Regions from separate parts of the Shewanella sp. W3-18-1 genome, predicted to be linked through region 2. Evidence: predicted binding sites of a transcription regulator. Region 2 holds the regulator's gene; the other holds the start of a gene.
The links. Region 2 encodes NrdR, which represses ribonucleotide reductase genes. Its sites were predicted from a motif close to AAACACNANATNTNGTGTTT; they were not measured.
Positions count from the first base shown of each region.

Region 1 (10,125 bases), 1.5 Mb from region 2:
TATAATACGGTAAAAATTGAGTATTCTCATTAAGTCAATCTGTCTATCTCTTACAATGGCAATAATGAAAAAGAGGAAACAAATTGTTATAGGCAGTTTAGTGAGATTATATGACTTATAGAATGCAAACCCATCAATATAAATCTGGTTTAAAACCGTTTTTACAATATAAGTTATTGTACGTAGCGACTAACTTGCTTGGCGTCGATGAATGGCTTTTAATGCGCACTTACAGAGTTTTCCTTTAAGTGCCGGACACCCACTACATGGAGATTTTTTATAGGGATGTAGTGCAAAGCTACGTCCAGAGGGTTGAGGTGTAAGGCGTCTAATAATCACTGGTGATGATAATTTCGCATCGTTTGCGGCAATAAACGTCATCTTAGCGAGCTTTAGTTGCTTTTTTAAGATTGATTTATCGAGCGCGTCTATGGGGGGCTCTGAGATATGTGCAGCTAATAATTTAGCGATGTGTTTGCGAAGTGCTTTTTTACTTTGTATTTTCTCTTTATCAATGATATCAACAATAAAATTCGGCCTTATTTGGTGATATGTCAATTTTGCGCGTGCGCTTGTTAATTTAGCCTGCCTCTTTAGTATCTTTTTTGCTTGTTTTTTACACCATTTATCAAGCAGCTTATCAATTTGACGCTTTTTCATATCATATCGCTTCTTTACTAAAGTGACTTTATGAGTCTAAATGAAAATTATTATCAGTCAAGTGGTGGGTGTTTATAAGCGCTAAATTGTTTACAGATTAAGCAGAATAAGGGGATATGTTAGCGTCGATACAAGTTAATAATAAGCGTAAATCAAATTCAAACTGGTGATAATCCGGCTCCATATGGATGCACAAATTATAGAAAGCTTTGTTGTGATCTTTTTCTTTTAAATGGGCTAATTCATGTACGACGACCATACGCAACAAAGGTTCTGGTACACGCTTTAAACGCGAAGAAATGCGAATTTCGTTCTTCGCTTTGATTTTATTGCCTTGAACTCGTGCTACATAGGAATGCAAGCCAAGTGCATGATGACTAATGTTAATTTTATCGTCAAAAATCACTTTTGATAATGGTGATGATTGACGTAGAAAACTGTTTTTTATCTCTTGGGTATAGTCATAGAGCGCTTTGTCACTACGAATATCATGGATTTTAGGGTGACGACGCAAAAGTACATTTGGTAGGGTACCTGCATCGAGTAGCTGTTGCACTTGGTCTTGGATATCAGGACTGTAGCCGTTGAGGTATTTTAATGATTGCATAAGTTTCAAGGCTCCGAAGCGGATCGGAGCCCAAATTGTAATTATACCTTACCGAAAATATGGCGATTTTGCTGAGCGTAAGCGGCTTCAAAAGCGGCTTGTTGTACCCGTTTAAGATCTAAACTGTCAAAATCCACTTGGGGAGGATTGCGTTTATTTTGTTCTTTAATGGTCACGGGTGATAACAGATGGACGGGTATATCGCCTAATTGGATGGCAGCTTCTAACTTAAAGCTGGTGGCAGAACCAGCCAATTTACCTTTTTGTTCACGTTCGATGATAACAACTTCATCGACCTTATAATCTTGCATGAGTTTATGAAAAGCAAAATGAAAGTCACGTATAGCCTCGGTAGTTGATGATTGCGAAACACTGAAGGATACCTTACGGCATTCAGGGACATTAAATGTTTCACCTTCATAGCTCAATAGACTGATGATGGCCTCGCCACCTTTTAACTCAACACCACAAACTCTCATGTTACACCTTCAAAATATCAATAATAGCGTTATTGTCGCTGGAATTTAGAACAATGCGCGAATCACTTCCGCTCATTGATGGTTCTAGTTGATAGTCTTGAGCATAACAGCATCAACACTATCAATATTAATTTAAAAATTAAACTTCTTCAGTATCATTATCTTGCAGTAAAGGGGCTGTGGGCTTTCTACGCATTGGTGCATCGCCAATATCGACCCCAGTAATAAAACGTTTATCCCTAGACGGTGGGGCTTTAACCGCTTTAGCTTTGGTTTTTCCAGCAGAAGTGCTGGTTTTTGCAACACGCTTGATTGGCGTTTGCTTGGATTGCTCTTTTAAACCGCTGAATTTTGCTTCTAAACCCGGAATAATACTGATTTCAAATGTTTTTCTGAGGAATATTTGGACTTTCTTGAAGTTATCCCAGTCTTTGGGGCCAACTAGGGATATCGCATCGCCTTTTGCGCCAGCTCTGCCAGTTCGACCGATACGATGTACGTATTCTTCGGCAAATTTAGGCATATCAAAGTTAATTACTAATGATACATTGAGTAAGTCAAGACCACGCGATGCAACATCGGTCGTGACGAGGATTTGCTGTTGGCCACGGGCGAATTGATCCATGATTTGGTTACGTGCAGCTTGCTTTAAGTCGCCACTCAGTGCCGCAGTCGCAAATCCTTGGGTCGATAATTTTGCCGCTAATCGCTCGGTATCGGGGCGGGTTGCGGTAAAAACAATCACTTGTTTGTGAGTTTCATCCTGAAGTAAGCGAGTCAGCAGGGCTTCTTTATGGTCTAAATGATCGCAAAGAAAAATACGCTGATGAATGTCATTGTGCTCACTATGGGATGCATCAATTGCAACATGTGCAGGATTTTTTAGCAGTGTAGCTGCAATATCATTGATTTCACTGTGATCTAAGGTGGCGGAGAACATTAAGGTTTGACGACGTTTATGATCAGCGGCTTCATTGATCGTTTTAAGCTGTGGTGCAAAACCTAAGTCTAACATACGGTCTGCTTCATCAAGGATTAATAGTTCTAATCCATTGAGGAACAAATGTTTTTGCTCTAAATGATCGGCAATGCGTCCAGGTGTCGCCACGATGAAATGGGGCTCTTTTGCTAATGCTTTAGCTTGATCATTAAAATTCTCCCCCCCAAGTACACTAATCGCCTTGTACTGAGTGTTGGCCACCAGTAAGCGAAGCTGACTATAAACTTGGTGAGCTAATTCGCGTGTCGGTAATAAAATCAATACTCTAGGATCGCGTTTACTGAGTGAGCGGGTGGATATAACTCTTTGCAATGCTGGCAGCAAAAAGGCCAAGGTTTTACCCGAGCCTGTTTTTGACGAAGCCATTAAATCTTTACCTGCCAATGCGATAGGCAGTGTTTGTTCCTGGATGGCGGTGGGGGCGGTGATCCCCATATGTTTTAAGCTTTGTAAAAGACGCTGGTCCAGAGAAAAATCGGTAAATTGCAAAGGTATATCCCCAAAAACGTAGTAAGGGCAGATTATAGCCTTAAAGGGCTGTTCTCAGCTATCCACATTGATAATTATCTCGGTTTAGCACCATTTTGAGAAAAAACAGCATGGACTAGTTTCACTCAGTAGCATTATTTTGCATTGACATTACAACCTCTTAATTATGTGTATTTCACCATTGACAGCCGATGTGATGGAAACTTAGGTTATTCTGTGTATCGGTCAGTAAAGAGGAAGCATTTTATGGTAAGGGGAACGTCACCCACTATTGGTATTGCCTTAGGTAGTGGAGCGGCAAAAGGGTGGGCACATATTGGTGTATTAAATGGACTAGCGGCTATGGGGGTTAAGCCTGATAAAGTTGCGGGCTGTTCTATAGGGGCGTTAGTTGGTGCCGCATACGCCCATGACCATTTACCTGAACTTGAAGAATGGGTACGAAGCTTTTCCAGTTGGGATGTTTTAGGATTGATGGATATTCGTTGGCGAAAAGGGGGCTTGATTGGTGGCGATAAAGTCTTCGATGTACTGCAATCCCGTATTGGTGATGTGAAGATTGAGGAGCTTAATCGTCCGTTTGCTGCTGTGGCAACCGATTTATATTCAGGGCAAGAGATTTGGTTTCGCCATGGGGATTTACGCCAAGCGGTTAGGGCTTCTTGTTCTATGCCCGGTATTCTAGCACCCGTTCGACAAGGTGAACGCTGGTTAGTGGATGGTGCAGTGGTAAATCCTGTTCCCGTGTCGGTGAGTCGTGCAATGGGGGTCGATATTGTGATTGCCGTTGATTTAAATGGATATCATCCGGGACGATTACAGGTTTTGCCTGTTAATATGACAAGTCATAAGGCCACTCAAGGAGAAATGGATTTGCCTGCTAGACAGGATACGGGATTTATGGATTTATTTGCCCGTGGCAGAGAATATGTGAGTAGTTTGACGGATAAGTTTTCCCTTGGTACCAAATCTAATCCGGGCATGATTGCTGTGATGTCGCAATCAATGGGTATTTTAGAGCAAAGGCATAAGCGATCGCGTTTAATGGGTGATCCTCCCGATATTTGTATCGTACCCGAAGTGGCCGAGATAGGAACAATGGAGTTTCATCGTGCCAGTGAGGCGATTGCCGCTGGTGAAGCTGCTGTCGCGAAAGTGGCTCATTTGATTGAAGCGGCATTATGGCGGGGAAACGAGCATAGAGAATGAATTATTGATACATTATTTTACAACTCATTGTTTGGCCTATTTTTTGCTTAAATTGCAAATCACTTATCGACGCCGAAGTTTTGACAATGAATTCAATTTTAAACACTCTGAGCCTAAATCGTAGCAGTGCTAGCATCATTGATGCTTATGGTGTAAACAGCCAAAAGGCTAGCACAACCAAAACGGATGCTAGTGCTGAAACGACACAAACCCAATCGAGTGTGACTAAGTCCGACCAAGCAAGTTCTGATGAGATTGCCTTATCCCCACGAGCACTACGGGCTCAAAAAATTCAGGCAATGTCGAAGGATTTTTTTGCTGACGGCAAATTCAGCGTTGCCGATATTCCTGCACTAGTTTCTCGATTACAACAGGACGGTATTTTATCCGATTCACAGGTAGAGCGTTTATCTCAAAATGGTATTAAAGTGCCGAGTAAGGAGACGCCAAGCAAACAATCACTGCAGGATTTTTTGGATGATGAATTAAAAACACTCGCCAAAAATTCACCTAATAGCTCACTCATCAACACCTTAGTCGATGCAAAAAGTGTGCTGTCCAATATGGATGATGCCCAGTCGCCAGTATTAGCACAAAAAGCCGCCAAGGTATTTGGGCAATTAACAGAGTATATAAACTCTGAACCGCCTATGACCGACAAGCAAAAACAACTTTGGCAAGGGCTTAAATCAACCATGCAAGTAGCGTCATCACTTGGGGCTCAGCAATCTGCATCTGGTCAATTAAGTAGCTATTTAGCATTAGCAAAACGTTAATTAAAAAGTGAATAACTGTGAGCAGAGCCAGTATGTTATCAACTTCTGTGCAATAGCCTGCTTTATGACTTAGGTCAAGGTGTGATGCTCAGATCATTGGGCTTTGCTACAGTTCTTATTTGTTCTTTTCTTCTATCCTAGAAACTATGATCTGGATCATGGAAGTTTCAGCATTGATACCGCTTAATACGCTATATATTGTGCTTATGGATTATTTAATCACTATATGTAGTGTTAATTTTAATCGGGATGGAGAGGAACTGAACAATGCCAGTCGTGATCAAGCGGGATGGTTGCCGCACACCTTTTGATGAAACAAGGATAAGAGATGCAGTGATGGCCGCTGCAAACTCGGTTGGGATAGAGGATGAAGACTATGCTGCGACTGTTGCTGCTTGTGTCAGTCAACGTGTTGCCTCATTAACCGAAGTTGATATTCATCATTTGCAAGATGCTGTAGAAAACTTGCTAATGGAAGGCCCTTATAAGTCATTAGCTCGAGTGTATATTGAATATCGCCATGACAGGGATATTTGTCGCGAAGCGACCAGTAAATTAAATTTAGAGATCCGTGGTCTAGTTGAACAGAGTAATGCCGCGCTGCTAAATGAAAATGCCAATAAAGACTCAAAAGTTATTCCAACACAACGTGATTTACTGGCTGGCATCGTGGCTAAGCATTATGCCAAGAGTCATATTCTGCCAAAAGACGTTGTGGCAGCCCATGAAGCGGGTGAAATCCATTACCACGATCTCGATTACTCGCCATTTTTCCCGATGTTTAACTGCATGCTCATTGATTTGGCGGGGATGCTGACCCATGGCTTTAAAATGGGTAATGCCGAGATTGAAACTCCAAAGTCAATTTCTACCGCGACCGCAGTCACTGCGCAGATCATCGCCCAAGTCGCGAGCCATATTTATGGCGGTACGACCATTAATCGCATTGATGAAGTGTTGGCCCCTTTCGTGGCAAAAAGTTATGACAAACACTACCAAGTCGCGTTGAATTGGCAGATTAAAGATGCCAAAGCATTTGCTACTGCTCAAACTGAAAAAGAATGCCATGATGCCTTTCAGTCCCTTGAATATGAAGTGAATACTTTACACACGGCCAATGGGCAGACACCATTTGTCACCTTTGGGTTTGGCTTAGGGACTTCTTGGGAATCACGCCTCATTCAGCAATCTATGCTCAAAGTGCGTATGGCTGGTCTCGGTAAAAATCGTAAAACCGCCGTATTTCCAAAGCTGGTGTTTGCCATTCGCGATGGTATTAACCACAAGGCAGGAGACTGCAATTACGATGTAAAACAAATGGCACTCAAATGCGCGAGTATGCGTATGTATCCCGATATTCTCAACTATGAACAGGTTGAAAAGGTGACGGGATCATTTAAAACTCCAATGGGTTGTCGTAGCTTTTTAGGTACTTATAAGGAAAATGGTGAGTTAGTCCATGAAGGGCGAAATAACCTCGGTGTGGTGAGTCTTAACTTGCCCCGTATCGCCTTAGAAGCCAATGGTAATGAGGCCGAGTTTTACCGTATTTTAGATGAACGCCTATTACTTGCCCGCAGAGCATTAGATACACGTATCGAACGCTTAAATGGCGTAAAAGCACGAGTGGCACCGATTCTTTATATGGAAGGGGCTTGCGGTGTGCGTTTACGTGCTGATGACGATATTGCGCAAATTTTCAAAAATGGTAGAGCATCGATTTCATTAGGTTACATTGGATTACATGAAACCATTAATGCGCTCTATGGCACTCAATCCCATGTGTTTGATAGTACTGAATTACGGGAAAAGGCCATTGCGATAGTTGCCTATCTCAAGGCTGCGACTGATGCTTGGAAAGCAGAAACAGGTTATGGTTTTAGCTTATATAGTACGCCCAGTGAGAGCCTTTGTAGTCGTTTCTGCAAATTGGATGCGAAGCAATATGGTGTAGTGGCAGGCGTCACTGATAAAGGCTATTACACTAATAGTTTTCATTTAGATGTAGAAAAACACGTAAACCCTTATGACAAAATCGATTTTGAACAGCCCTATCCGGCAATTGCTAGCGGTGGGTTTATTTGCTACGGCGAATATCCCAATATGCAACATAACCTCGAAGCATTAGAAAATGTCTGGGATTACAGTTATAGCCGCGTACCTTATTATGGGACAAATACGCCTATTGATGAATGTTATGACTGTGGTTTTACTGGGGAATTTAGCTGTACAAGTAAAGGGTTTACTTGTCCGAAATGTGGTAACCATGAGCCAAGCAGAGTGTCAGTCACTCGCCGTGTTTGTGGTTATTTAGGTAGCCCAGACGCAAGACCATTTAACCATGGTAAGCAGGAAGAGGTAAAACGTAGGATCAAACACTTGTAACCATCTTGCATTATTCTTCTGTTAAACTGACCTTGGAACGCAGTACGAGAATACTCTGCTGCGTTGCGTGTTTTAGTCTAAATTGGCTCAAGGTGTTGAACCTAGGACTGAGTTCATGAATTATCACCAATATTATCCCATCGATGTGGTCAATGGTCCGGGAACCCGGGCAACCTTGTTTGTTTCGGGCTGTGAGCACCAGTGTCGTGGTTGCTATAATCAAAGTACTTGGGATGTGCGATCTGGTCATCCTTTTGATAAAGCAATGGAAGATCGTATTATTGCGGATCTTAATGATAAGCGCATTGTTCGCCGAGGCCTGTCACTTTCCGGGGGCGATCCTTTATTGCCCGCTAATCTTGAGGCGGTATTAGCCTTAGTTAAACGGGTCAAAGCCGAATGTGAGAATAAAGACATTTGGCTATGGACAGGTTATGTACTTGATGACCTATCTGAACAGCAAAAGGCTGTGCTTACTTACATTGATGTACTGGTTGATGGAAAATTTGAACAAAGTTTAGCGGATCCAAGTTTACCATTTCGAGGTAGCAGTAATCAGATCATACGTTTGTTATAAAAGCGGTAACGAGGATCTGCAACTTGCTGTTATAATCCCAAGCCTTGACACAGATGCTAGCATAATTAGGCTAAGATTTTACTGTGGCTAACATAGGTAATTTAAGGTAACAGAATGAATTTAAAGCAAGAACTGCAGCAGCTTAATGATAAGCTAGATAAATTTCGTCGTAAACTTGCTGCGGCTGAACAACGAGGTGATGAGGCTGTTATTGCTCAGTTCAAACGCGAAATCGCTGCAGTCACTAAGCAAATTAGCAGTGTAAAAGGCCAACATACACGCTTATTGCATAAGCAGGGAGATGATATTAAACATCTGCCTTTTCATCGAGCGTTGACTAAAGCAGAACAAGCGGACATGGGGCAATTGAAAAAGTCCGTTAAGGGTCTGGTTGTGGTTCACCCAATGACGGCTCTCGGCCGTGAGATGGGATTAACCGAAGTGACGGGTTACGCTCCTGCGAAGTTTTAAGACTCAAGATACGTAAATCTGGCACAAGTAAATAGGGGAGAACAAGTATAGATTCGAGTGTCGATGATATGCTACTTCCCTCATTGTCAGGTCGGCAATCAGATATAATCAAACCTGATTTATATTGCAGTTGATTGAATGGATTGCCCAATACACTTTAAAATACGGTGCTCGTTGCTTAAGAGCCTAACTTAGTTTTGTTTTTAGGGATGTTTCTTCGTCTCATGGAATGAGAGTTGTCGTTAAGGTTATGTCATGTCGATAAAATATGTCGCGACGTCAAAGTTACCCACTCCTTGGGGTGTGTTTGCTATGCATGGTTTTGAAGATACAGAAACAGGCAAAGAGCATGTCGCACTCACCTTTGGAACACTTAGTGCTGATGAGCCTGTTTTAGGCCGTATCCATTCAGAATGTTTGACTGGTGATGCGCTATTTAGCCTGCGTTGTGACTGTGGTTTTCAGCTACAAACGGCTATGCAAAATATTGCCGAAACAGGTTGCGGTTTTATTTTATATTTACGTCAAGAAGGCCGTGGAATTGGCTTGTTGAATAAGATCCGCGCCTATGAGTTACAAGATAAAGGTGCAAATACGGTTGAAGCAAACGAGCAATTAGGTTTTCCTGCGGATATGCGTAAGTACGATATGATCAAACCCATGCTTGAGCAGATTGGTGTGAAGCACGTACGTTTAATGACCAATAATCCGCGCAAAGTCAAAGCGATGAAAGAGTTTGGTATAGAAGTCGTTGAACGAGTTCCTCTGCAAGTGGGCAAAAACCGTTATAACGAAGCCTATTTAAAAACCAAATCCACAGAGCTAGGCCATATGATGTCCGAGTATCATTTTGTAGATGAAGACTGAGTGTTTTGAGCTAATAACCGGTTAAGTCATATAAACTAGGATGGTTTAAGTCAATTGAGCCCTTTTTTTAGCCGGTTATACTTAAAAAATTTACCTGTGTCGGCGTGGCTATTAGGGAGCCTTATTCCTAATGTGACGTTGGCGCAGGCCTATCTATCAGAGCAAGATTTCATCCCTTCTTCACCAACGAGCAATCATTTAGCCGCAGAAAATCAGAGTAATCCTAATTCTGTATATGCTTTTGGTAGCTACCTTGGCACAGGGGTTTATCGAGCGGCAGAACAAAATGCCACGGTTGTGAGCGTTCCGCTTTCCTTCGATTTTCAAAAAGACAATGACAGCCAAACATGGCTACGCTTGCCTCTCTCCTTTGGTTTTTTTGATTATTTAGCCCAAGATCTCACCGAAGGTGAATTTCCTTCATCCGTTGGGACTATGACGGTCACTCCAGGTATTGAGCACCATTGGCAGGCAAGTGAAAACACGCGTATGGAGGCCTATTTTGATGTGGGTTTTGGAACAAACTTCGATACCAGTGAGAATGTGGCAATTTTAGCGACAGGTATAAGTACCTTATATGATTTTACTCTGGGTGGAGAAGAGAG
Region 1 is NC_008750.1:2,911,810-2,921,934, reverse strand. Features, by position in the region: gene SPUTW3181_RS13420 (hypothetical protein) at 190-660, opposite strand; gene SPUTW3181_RS13415 (M48 family metallopeptidase) at 758-1,267, opposite strand; gene SPUTW3181_RS13410 (DUF3010 family protein) at 1,309-1,746, opposite strand; gene SPUTW3181_RS13405 (DEAD/DEAH box helicase) at 1,886-3,235, opposite strand; gene rssA (patatin-like phospholipase RssA) at 3,482-4,444, shown strand; gene SPUTW3181_RS13395 (hypothetical protein) at 4,531-5,220, shown strand; gene nrdD (anaerobic ribonucleoside-triphosphate reductase) at 5,488-7,605, shown strand; gene nrdG (anaerobic ribonucleoside-triphosphate reductase-activating protein) at 7,721-8,182, shown strand; gene SPUTW3181_RS13380 (YibL family ribosome-associated protein) at 8,297-8,653, shown strand; gene ribA (GTP cyclohydrolase II) at 8,909-9,520, shown strand; gene SPUTW3181_RS13370 (hypothetical protein) at 9,692-10,125, shown strand, end outside.
Region 1: a site for NrdR is predicted at 5,438-5,457, ahead of nrdD (anaerobic ribonucleoside-triphosphate reductase). Genes of this name have one in related genera too.

Region 2 (10,125 bases):
AAAGTGAGTGGAGATAGGTAATGGACAGACTCGAAGCGGCTAAGGTGTTTGTGACTATTGTTGAGCGCGGCAGCATGATCAGCGCCGCTAATGCTTTAGACATGTCACGCTCTATGGTGACCCGTTATTTGAGCGAAATGGAAGACTGGTCTGGTGCTAGGTTGTTGCATCGCTCGACGCGTAGCCTCAGTTTAACGCCTGCGGGTGAGCAAGTGCTGGATTATTGCCATCGACTGCTCGAACTGGCTAACGAAGTACCGGCGGTCAGTCATGCTGGTGTGACGATCCCGCGGGGATTGCTTCGCATTAGCTGCTCACAATTTATGGCACATCAGATTTTAGCGCCTGTAGTGCGCCAATATTTAGCCAGTTATCCGCAGGCGAGCGTGAATTTCCACGTGAGCAGCCAAACCGTCGATCTGGTTGCTGAGCGAATTGATTTGGCTATTCGTATCACTAATGAGCTTGACCCTAATCTTATCGCGAGGCGCTTGGGTGAATGTGAGTCTGTGGTGTGCGCCGCACCGAGTTATCTTGCCGCGCGCGCCGCCGTGCTGCATCCCGAAGATTTAACTCAGCATAACTGCTTAACCTATTCCTATTTTGGCGATGTGATGTGGCGCTTTTATCAAACCGATGTAGGGGCGAAACAGGCTCAGGCGCTGAACCCCGAGTCTAAGTTAAACCAAGGGCAGGCGTTTAATGTGCCAGTGAATGGTAATTTTAGCGCCAATGATTCCATGGTGGTGCTTAATGCCACGCTGGCGGGCGAGGGGATTGCGATGCAACCGCTATGGGCGGCGAAACCCTATTTAGATTCGGGCCAGTTAGTGCCTTTATTAACTGAGTTCATGCCTCAATCCCTCGGTGTGTATGGCGTGTATCAATCCCGCAAACATATGCAGCCCGCCTTAAGAGTGATGATGGATATGCTGGTGGCCTACTTTGCCAGCTTGAATTGAAATAGTGCCAGTTTGAAATAGTGCCAGTTTGAAATAGCGAAAAATTCACGCCCTAAATTGAATGGAATAAAAAGGAGCTTAACCTTTTTGAGTTAAACTCCTCAGATTTACACTTGTCTAGATTCTAGATTCTAGATTCTAGATTTACTTTATCATCCGCTTATATTTCAAGCGGTGTGGCTCAACCACATCGGCGCCATAGGTGTTTTTCAGCCATGCCGAGTATTCGGTGTAGTTACCTTCGTAGAAGTTCACTTGGCCTTCGTCACGATAATCCAGAATGTGGGTCGCGATACGGTCGAGGAACCAACGGTCATGGGAAATCACCATAGCGCAACCTGGGAATTCCAGAATCGCTTCTTCCAATGCGCGCAGGGTTTCAACGTCTAAGTCGTTGGTCGGTTCGTCGAGTAACAAGACGTTACCGCCCGCTTGCAGCAGTTTGGCTAAATGCACGCGGTTACGCTCACCGCCCGATAGTGTACCGATGATTTTTTGCTGATCCGCACCACGGAAGTTAAAGCGGCCCACGTAGGCACGGCTCGGGATTTCCATGTTGTTGATGCGCATGATGTCTTGGCCACCGGAAATTTCTTGCCAGATAGTGTTTTTATCATTCATCGAATCGCGGAACTGCTCAACCGATGCCAGTTGTACGGTTTCACCTAATTCAATGGTGCCGCTGTCTGGCGTTTCTGCGCCGGATAGCATGCGGAATAGCGTCGATTTACCCGCACCGTTGGCACCGATAATGCCGACGATAGCGCCCTTAGGCACAGAAAACGACAGATTATCAATAAGGACGCGGTCACCATAGGACTTAGTCAGGTTATTCACTTCAATAACTTTGTCACCTAAACGCGGTCCGGGCGGAATAAACAGCTCGTTGGTTTCGTTGCGTTTTTGGTAATCGTTAGTATTCAGTTCTTCAAAGCGCGCCATACGGGCTTTGCCCTTAGACTGACGGCCTTTAGCGCCTTGGCGCACCCATTCTAATTCTTTCGCAATGGTTTTTTGACGGGCGCTTTCTGCGGCAGATTCTTGCTTTAAGCGTGCATCTTTTTGCTCAAGCCATGAAGAATAGTTACCTTCCCATGGGATACCTTCACCGCGGTCGAGTTCTAAAATCCAGCCAGCAGCATTGTCGAGGAAGTATCTGTCATGGGTAATCGCGACCACAGTACCGGCATATTCCTGCAGGAAGTGCTCAAGCCATGCCACGGACTCAGCATCCAAGTGGTTGGTGGGTTCGTCGAGGAGTAGCATTTCTGGCTTTTCAAGCAGCAAGCGACAAATCGCCACGCGGCGACGTTCACCACCCGATAACACTTCGATTTTCTCATCCCAATCCGGCAGACGCAGGGCGTTAGCGGCGCGCTCGAGGATATGCTCTAAGTTATGGGCATCTTGGGCTTGAATAATGGCTTCGAGTTCGCCTTGTTCTTTGGCAAGGGCATCGAAGTCTGCATCGGGTTCTGCGTAGGCAGCATAAACTTCGTCTAAGCGTTTTAAGGCGTTTTTGGCTTCAGAAACCGCTTCTTCAATCGCTTCACGCACGGTTTGTGTCGGATCGAGTTTAGGCTCCTGCGGCAGGTAACCAATCTTGAGGCCCGGCATTGGGCGCGCTTCACCTTCAATTTCGGTGTCGATACCCGCCATAATGCGCAGTAGGGTGGATTTACCTGAACCGTTGAGGCCTAATACGCCAATTTTGGCACCGGGGAAAAAGCTTAAAGAAATATCTTTAAGGATCTGCTTCTTAGGTGGAACAACTTTACCCACTCGCAGCATGCTGTAAACAAACTGAGCCATTTTTCTCTATCTTAAGTGACTAATGATGCGGCTAATTCTACTCGATTGCGCGCCGAACTCAACTCGACAATGAGCCAAGTTCAAGCACTATCTGCAGGAATTTCATGTTTCAAATACTGGGATTGTGGTCACGATCCGAGTAGAATACCGCGCAACCCTACCTATAAGAATTGGCAGCTGGAGTAAGCAATGCTGAAAAAAGATATGAATATCGCAGATTATGATCCGGAACTGTTTAACGCAATTCAGAATGAAACTCTGCGTCAAGAAGAGCATATTGAGCTGATTGCTTCTGAAAACTACACCAGTCCACGCGTGATGGAAGCGCAAGGTTCACAGTTAACCAATAAGTACGCTGAAGGCTATCCAGGCAAGCGTTACTACGGTGGTTGTGAGTATGTGGACGTAGTTGAAACCTTAGCGATTGAACGTGCTAAACAACTGTTTGGCGCAACTTACGCTAACGTACAACCTCATTCAGGTTCACAGGCAAACAGCGCTGTTTACATGGCATTGTTAAAACCTGGCGATACCGTATTGGGCATGAACTTAGCCCACGGTGGTCACTTGACCCACGGTTCACCCGTTAACTTCTCTGGCAAACTGTACAACATCATTCCTTACGGTATCGACGAGTCTGGCAAAATTGACTACGAAGAGATGGAACGTATTGCCATAGAACACAAGCCTAAGATGATGATCGGCGGTTTCTCTGCCTATTCAGGTATCGTTGACTGGGCAAAAATGCGTGAAATCGCAGATAAAATAGGTGCTTACCTATTTGTTGATATGGCGCACGTTGCCGGTCTTATTGCTGCGGGCGTTTATCCAAACCCAGTACCACACGCGCACGTTGTGACATCTACGACCCACAAAACCTTAGCGGGTCCTCGTGGTGGCGTGATCTTATCTGCTGCTGACGATGAAGACTTGTACAAAAAGTTGAACTCTGCGGTATTCCCAGGCGGTCAAGGTGGCCCATTGATGCACGTTATCGCTGGTAAAGCGGTGGCGTTCAAAGAAGCCCTAGAGCCAGAATTTAAAGTTTACCAACAGCAAGTGGTTAACAACGCTAAAGCTATGGTTGAAGTGTTCCTTGAGCGCGGTTACAAAATCGTCTCTGGCGGAACCAGCAACCACTTAATGCTAGTTGACCTGATTGGTCGTGACTTAACGGGTAAAGAAGCCGATGCCGCCTTAGGTAGTGCTAACATTACCGTGAACAAAAACTCAGTGCCAAATGATCCACGTTCACCCTTTGTGACATCAGGTGTGCGTATCGGTACGCCAGCCATTACGCGCCGCGGCTTTAAAGAAGCGGAATCGAAAGAGCTGACCGGCTGGATTTGTGACATCCTTGATGATGCTAACAATCCTGCAGTGATTGAGCGTGTTAAAGGCCAAGTATTGGCACTGTGCGCACGCTTCCCTGTTTACGGTTAATCTGTAAATAGTCTCCTTTTTGTGGTGCTGAGCCTAACAAGCATCAGATGGTTAACCTCAGCCCATAAATAGGATAAAATCCCATGGCCGCATTAAGCGGCCATTTTTATTGCTAAAATCTTAGACTTAAACCAAACAGGCTAACCTTAGATAACATAGTAAAGCCAACGGCTTTACGTCATTCACTGGCAGGAGGCTCAATGCATTGTCCATTTTGCAGCGCGACAGATACTAAAGTCATCGATTCTCGATTAGTGGCGGAAGGCCATCAAGTGCGCCGTCGCCGAGAATGCACCGAATGCCATGAAAGATTTACCACCTTTGAAGGTGCCGAGTTAGTCATGCCTAGGGTGATCAAGCGCGATGGTTCACGCCAACCCTTCGATGAAGAAAAACTCCAAAGTGGAATGTTGCGCGCCGTTGAAAAACGTCCTGTGTCTATGGATGAAATCGAGCAAGCGCTCAGCAAAATCAAGTCCACTCTGCGCGCCACGGGCGAGCGGGAAGTGCCGTCAGAAATGGTGGGTAACTTGATGATGGAACAATTGATGAACCTCGATAAAGTTGCCTATATACGTTTTGCTTCCGTATACCGCGCCTTCGAAGACGTGTCTGAATTTGGCGAAGCCATCGCCAAACTGCAAAAGTAGTTATTCAGCTTTTGTCGCCTTAGAAGGTTGACGTGCAGTTGTCGCAGACGTAAAAAACAGATTTATAAGACAGGTGAAAGCCGAAACCTTTAACAACAGGGTTGAACATGAGCTTGAACATAACTTGGTCCGCACTCGATATTCAAATGATGAGCCGCGCGATTCAATTGGCACGCAAAGGCTTTTATACCACTCGGCCCAATCCTAGTGTGGGCTGCGTTATCGTTAAAGATAACCAAATCATCGGTGAAGGTTATCATCAAAAAGCGGGTGAACCCCACGCCGAAGTGCATGCGCTACGTATGGCTGGTGAACGCGCCCGCGGCGCAACAGCCTATGTCACCTTAGAGCCATGCAGTCATTATGGTCGCACACCGCCCTGCGCCTTGGCGCTGATCAATATTGGCGTTAAACGTGTGGTGGTGGCGGTAGAAGATCCAAATCCGCAAGTGGGGGGGCGCGGTATTCAAATGCTGCGCGACGCCGGCATTGAAGTGGATGTGGGATTACATCGCGATGAAGCCTATGCCTTAAATTTAGGCTTTATGAAGCGGATGGAATCAGGTTTACCCAGAGTTACGGTAAAATTAGCCGCAAGTCTTGATGGAAAAACTGCGCTGTCTAATGGTGTGTCTAAATGGATAACTGGCCCAGAATCGCGCCGGGATGTGCAGCGCTTACGCTTACGTTCCTGCGCGCTAGTTACGGGGATCGAAACCATACTGGCAGACGATCCTTTGCTTAATGTGCGTTATCAAGAGCTTGGTAGCTTAAAAGACAGGGTAACCGAGGCGCAATTACTTCAGCCATTAAGAGTCATACTCGACAGTCGCGCCCGTTTGCCGTTATCTGCTGCATGTTTGGCTATTGTATCGCCGATACTCTTGGTCTCGACCGTGGCTTATCCCGCAGACTTTCAAGCACAATTGCCCTCCCATGTGAGTTGCCTCCTGTTACCTGCAATTGAAGGTCGCGTCTCGCTTCCTGAACTATTAAGCTATTTAGGCCAAAGCTGTAATCACGTGCTGGTGGAAGCGGGGGCAACCTTAGCGGGCGCTTTTTTAGCAGAGGGGCTTGCCGATGAGTTAGTGCTATACCAAGCGATGAAAATCCTCGGTGGGCATGGTCGTAATCTGCTGCAACTGCCCGATTATCAAACCATGGCACACATTCCTGCACTCACGTTGGTCGATGAGCGCAAAATAGGGCCTGATACCCGTTTAACCTTGAGTGTTAAGCTTGATACTTCTTTATTTAATTAAGTGAGTTAACCATGTTTACTGGGATTATTGAAGCCGTTGGCATCCTGCGAAAACTGGAGCGTAAAGGCGATGATATTCGTCTTACCGTGGCGAGCGGCAAACTGGATTTAACCGATGTGCGTTTAGGCGACAGTATTGCCACCAATGGCGTGTGCTTAACGGTTGTGCAGCAACTAGCCGACGGTTATGTGGCTGATGTTTCAGCAGAAACAGTGAGTCTAACCGGGTTTGCCAACTATAAAGTGGGCACTAAAGTGAATCTTGAAAAGGCCGTTACTCCCACCACGCGTTTAGGTGGCCATATGGTCAGCGGCCATGTGGACGGTATTGCAACGGTTGAGCAACGCTTAGTGCGTGGGCAAGCCATCGAGTTTTGGTTAGCCGCACCCGCAGAGCTTGGGCGTTACATAGCCCACAAAGGTTCCATTACCATTGACGGCGTGAGTCTGACGGTGAACGAAGTGGACGGCAGTCGATTCCGCTTGACCATAGTGCCCCATACCGCAGGTGAAACCACCTTAATCGACCTGCAAGCGGGCGATAAGGTGAATATCGAAGTGGATTTAATCGCCCGTTATCTTGAACGCTTGATGAATTATGATGGCAAAGACAGCAAGAGCGGTGGCGTCACCATGGAAATGTTAGCCCGTGCCGGGTTTGTGCGTTAGTGCACTGGCAATCGTTCTGCTAAGAGATAAAATTTCATAACAAGTCACATTATAAAGGTCCTACAATGGCGCTGCACAGTATAGAAGAGATCATCGAAGATATTCGTCAAGGCAAAATGGTTATTTTGATGGATGACGAAGATAGAGAGAACGAAGGTGATTTGATCATGGCGGCCGAAATGGTCACGCCAGAAGCGATTAACTTTATGGCCAAATATGGCCGTGGACTCATTTGCCAGACCATGACTAAAGCCCGTTGCCAGCAGTTAAATCTGCCTTTAATGGTGACGAATAATAACGCTCAGTTCTCGACTAACTTTACGGTTTCTATTGAAGCGGCTGAAGGTGTGACAACTGGTATTTCGGCCCACGATCGCGCTGTAACGGTAAAAACGGCTGTGGCTAAAGACGCTAAAGCGGCTGATTTAGTGCAACCTGGGCATATCTTCCCGTTAATGGCACAGGACGGCGGCGTATTAACCCGCGCTGGCCACACTGAAGCAGGCTGTGATTTAGCCCGTCTTGCGGGACTTGAACCATCTGGCGTTATCGTTGAAATTTTAAACGAAGACGGCACTATGGCACGTCGCCCAGATTTAGAGATTTTCTCCGAGTTGCATGGCATCAAAATAGGCACTATCGCGGCTTTAATCGAGTATCGCAATACCAAAGAAACCACGGTTGTGCGCGAAGCTAAATGCAAACTACCGACCCGTTTCGGCGAGTTTGACATGGTGACTTTTAGAGACACAATCGACAATCAACTGCATTTCGCCTTAGTCAAAGGAGAGGTGAAAGAAGATTGTTTGGTGCGCGTGCATTTGCAAAATACTTTCAACGATTTACTCCACTCAGAGCGCGATCAGCAACGCAGCTGGCCACTCGAAAAGGCGATGGAGCGTATTTCTGCAGAAGGTGGTGTATTGGTTTTACTCGGGAATCAAGAGCATCCCTGTGAAATCCTTTCTAAGGTGAAAGCCTTTGAAGCCGAAGATCAAGGCCAAGCGCCTGTTTCTGCAAAATGGCAGGGGACGTCGCGCCGTGTGGGTGTGGGTTCGCAAATCCTCGCTAGCCTTGGCGTGACTAAGATGCGTCTGCTCAGCTCGCCTAAACGCTACCATTCACTTTCAGGCTTTGGCCTTGAAGTGACTGAGTATGTGGCGGACTGAAACCCAAAGTTACACTGAAGTAAAATTAACAATTTCTGATAATTTGCATAGGGCTCTGGGCAATTGGCTGTGATATCATGTCGCCACTTTTCGCCCCGAGCTGGGTGCTTTAGCAAAATTTAGGTAAGATAATGAACATAGTTCAAGGTAATATCGAAGCGAAAAATGCCAAAGTTGCGATTGTAATTTCGCGTTTCAACAGCTTTTTAGTTGAGAGCTTGCTTGAAGGTGCACTTGACACGCTTAAACGTTTTGGCCAAGTCAGCGACGACAATATCACTGTTGTCCGTGTACCAGGTGCGGTTGAGTTGCCGCTAGCTGCGCGTCGCGTTGCTGCCAGTGGTAAATTCGACGGTATTATCGCATTAGGTGCGGTGATCCGTGGTGGTACCCCTCATTTTGATTTTGTTGCAGGCGAATGTAATAAAGGTCTAGCTCAAGTTGCTTTAGAATTTGATCTGCCTGTTGCCTTCGGTGTGTTGACCACAGATACCATAGAACAAGCTATCGAACGTTCAGGTACCAAAGCGGGTAATAAAGGCGGCGAAGCTGCTTTAAGCCTGCTTGAAATGGTCAATGTTCTGCAAGAACTTGAACAACAGTTGTAATAGTAGGAAAAATAATGAAGCCTTCTGAGCGCCGCAAGGCCCGCCGTTTAGCCGTTCAAGCCATCTATTCATGGCAACTAAGCGGGAATAATATTGCCGATGTCGAGCATGAGTTTTTAACTGAGCAGAGTCTCGACGGTGTTGATGTAGCTTATTTTCGTGAGCTATTTTCAGGCGTTGCAACGAAGAAACCCCAGTTGGATGAGCTGATCATCCCGCATCTGGAGCGCCCGATCGATGAAGTGTCTCCTGTTGAGAAAGCCATAGTACGTTTAGCGACCTATGAGCTGACTTTCCGTAAAGATGTGCCCTACAAGGTCGCGATTAACGAGGCGATTGAGTTGGCAAAAGCTTTCGGTGCGGACGAGAGTCATAAGTTTGTGAACGGACTGCTCGACAAACTGGTTGCACGCAAGTAATAAAGACAAACGGTATCTTAGGATACCGTTTTTCATTGCTAACAAAGGTGGCCGATGTAAGTCGTGCCAAACTGTACAGTGAAAGAATTCCAATTAATTGAATGTTATTTTAGCAACCGCGGCCCCACTCGCCGTGATGTGAAGCTTGGCATCGGTGACGATTGCGCTTTAGTGCAACCCGCAGAAAACAAGTCGATTGCTATCTCCTGTGACACCTTAGTCGAAAATGTCCATTTCTTCCCCGATATGCCTCCTGCAGCCTTAGGTTATAAAGCCTTAGCGGTAAATTTATCTGATCTGGCAGCCATGGGCGCTGAACCTGCGTGGATGACGCTTGCCTTAACGCTACCCGAAGTCGATGAAACCTGGCTAAGTGGTTTTAGTGAAGGCTTGTTTGAAGCCGCCGAGTACTATGGCATCGCCTTAATTGGTGGTGATACGACTCGTGGTCCACGGGCGATTAACATCACAGTGCACGGCCAAGTCCCACAGGGTAAGGCACTCACTCGTCATGGTGCTAAAGTGGGAGATTGGATCTATGTTACGGGCACACTCGGAGATTCGGCCTTAGGTCTGGATATCATTCGAGGCGCGCAACAGGCCAGAGCCGAGCATAAAGAATTCCTGATTAATCGCCATTATCGTCCAACACCAAGAGTTTTAGCGGGCCAAGCTTTGCGTTCGCTTGCCTCCAGTGCTATCGACCTTTCTGACGGGTTTATCTCGGATATAGGCCATATTCTTAAGGCTTCTGGTGTGGGAGCCATTGTCGATGTGGCTAATATTCCTCTGTCCCGTGCGATGCAAGATACCGTTAGTGAGGAGCATGCCTTAGGTTATGCGCTGACCGGTGGCGAAGATTATGAACTGCTGTTTACGGTTCCTGAGTCCCAAAAGGGCGCGCTTGAAACCGCCTTGAGCCATGCGGGGGCAAAGTTTGTTCGTGTTGGACAAATTTGTGCGGGCAGTAAGCTCAAGTTGCAACGCAATGGTGAGCCGTTTACGCCGCCGTATCACGGTTTCGAGCACTTTTAAGCGAAGATCATATTAATGAAATGGTTGTCAAAGGATCAGGTGCTAACGCGCCTATCATTAAAAAATCCTGTCCACTTTTTGGCACTCGGTTTCGGTA
Region 2 is NC_008750.1:1,391,922-1,402,046, forward strand. Features, by position in the region: gene SPUTW3181_RS06340 (LysR family transcriptional regulator) at 21-962, shown strand; gene ettA (energy-dependent translational throttle protein EttA) at 1,107-2,774, opposite strand; gene glyA (serine hydroxymethyltransferase) at 2,964-4,217, shown strand; gene nrdR (transcriptional regulator NrdR) at 4,418-4,867, shown strand; gene ribD (bifunctional diaminohydroxyphosphoribosylaminopyrimidine deaminase/5-amino-6-(5-phosphoribosylamino)uracil reductase RibD) at 4,975-6,129, shown strand; gene SPUTW3181_RS06365 (riboflavin synthase) at 6,141-6,797, shown strand; gene ribBA (bifunctional 3,4-dihydroxy-2-butanone-4-phosphate synthase/GTP cyclohydrolase II) at 6,863-7,966, shown strand; gene ribE (6,7-dimethyl-8-ribityllumazine synthase) at 8,098-8,574, shown strand; gene nusB (transcription antitermination factor NusB) at 8,589-8,993, shown strand; gene thiL (thiamine-phosphate kinase) at 9,072-10,028, shown strand; gene SPUTW3181_RS06390 (phosphatidylglycerophosphatase A) at 10,044-10,125, shown strand, end outside.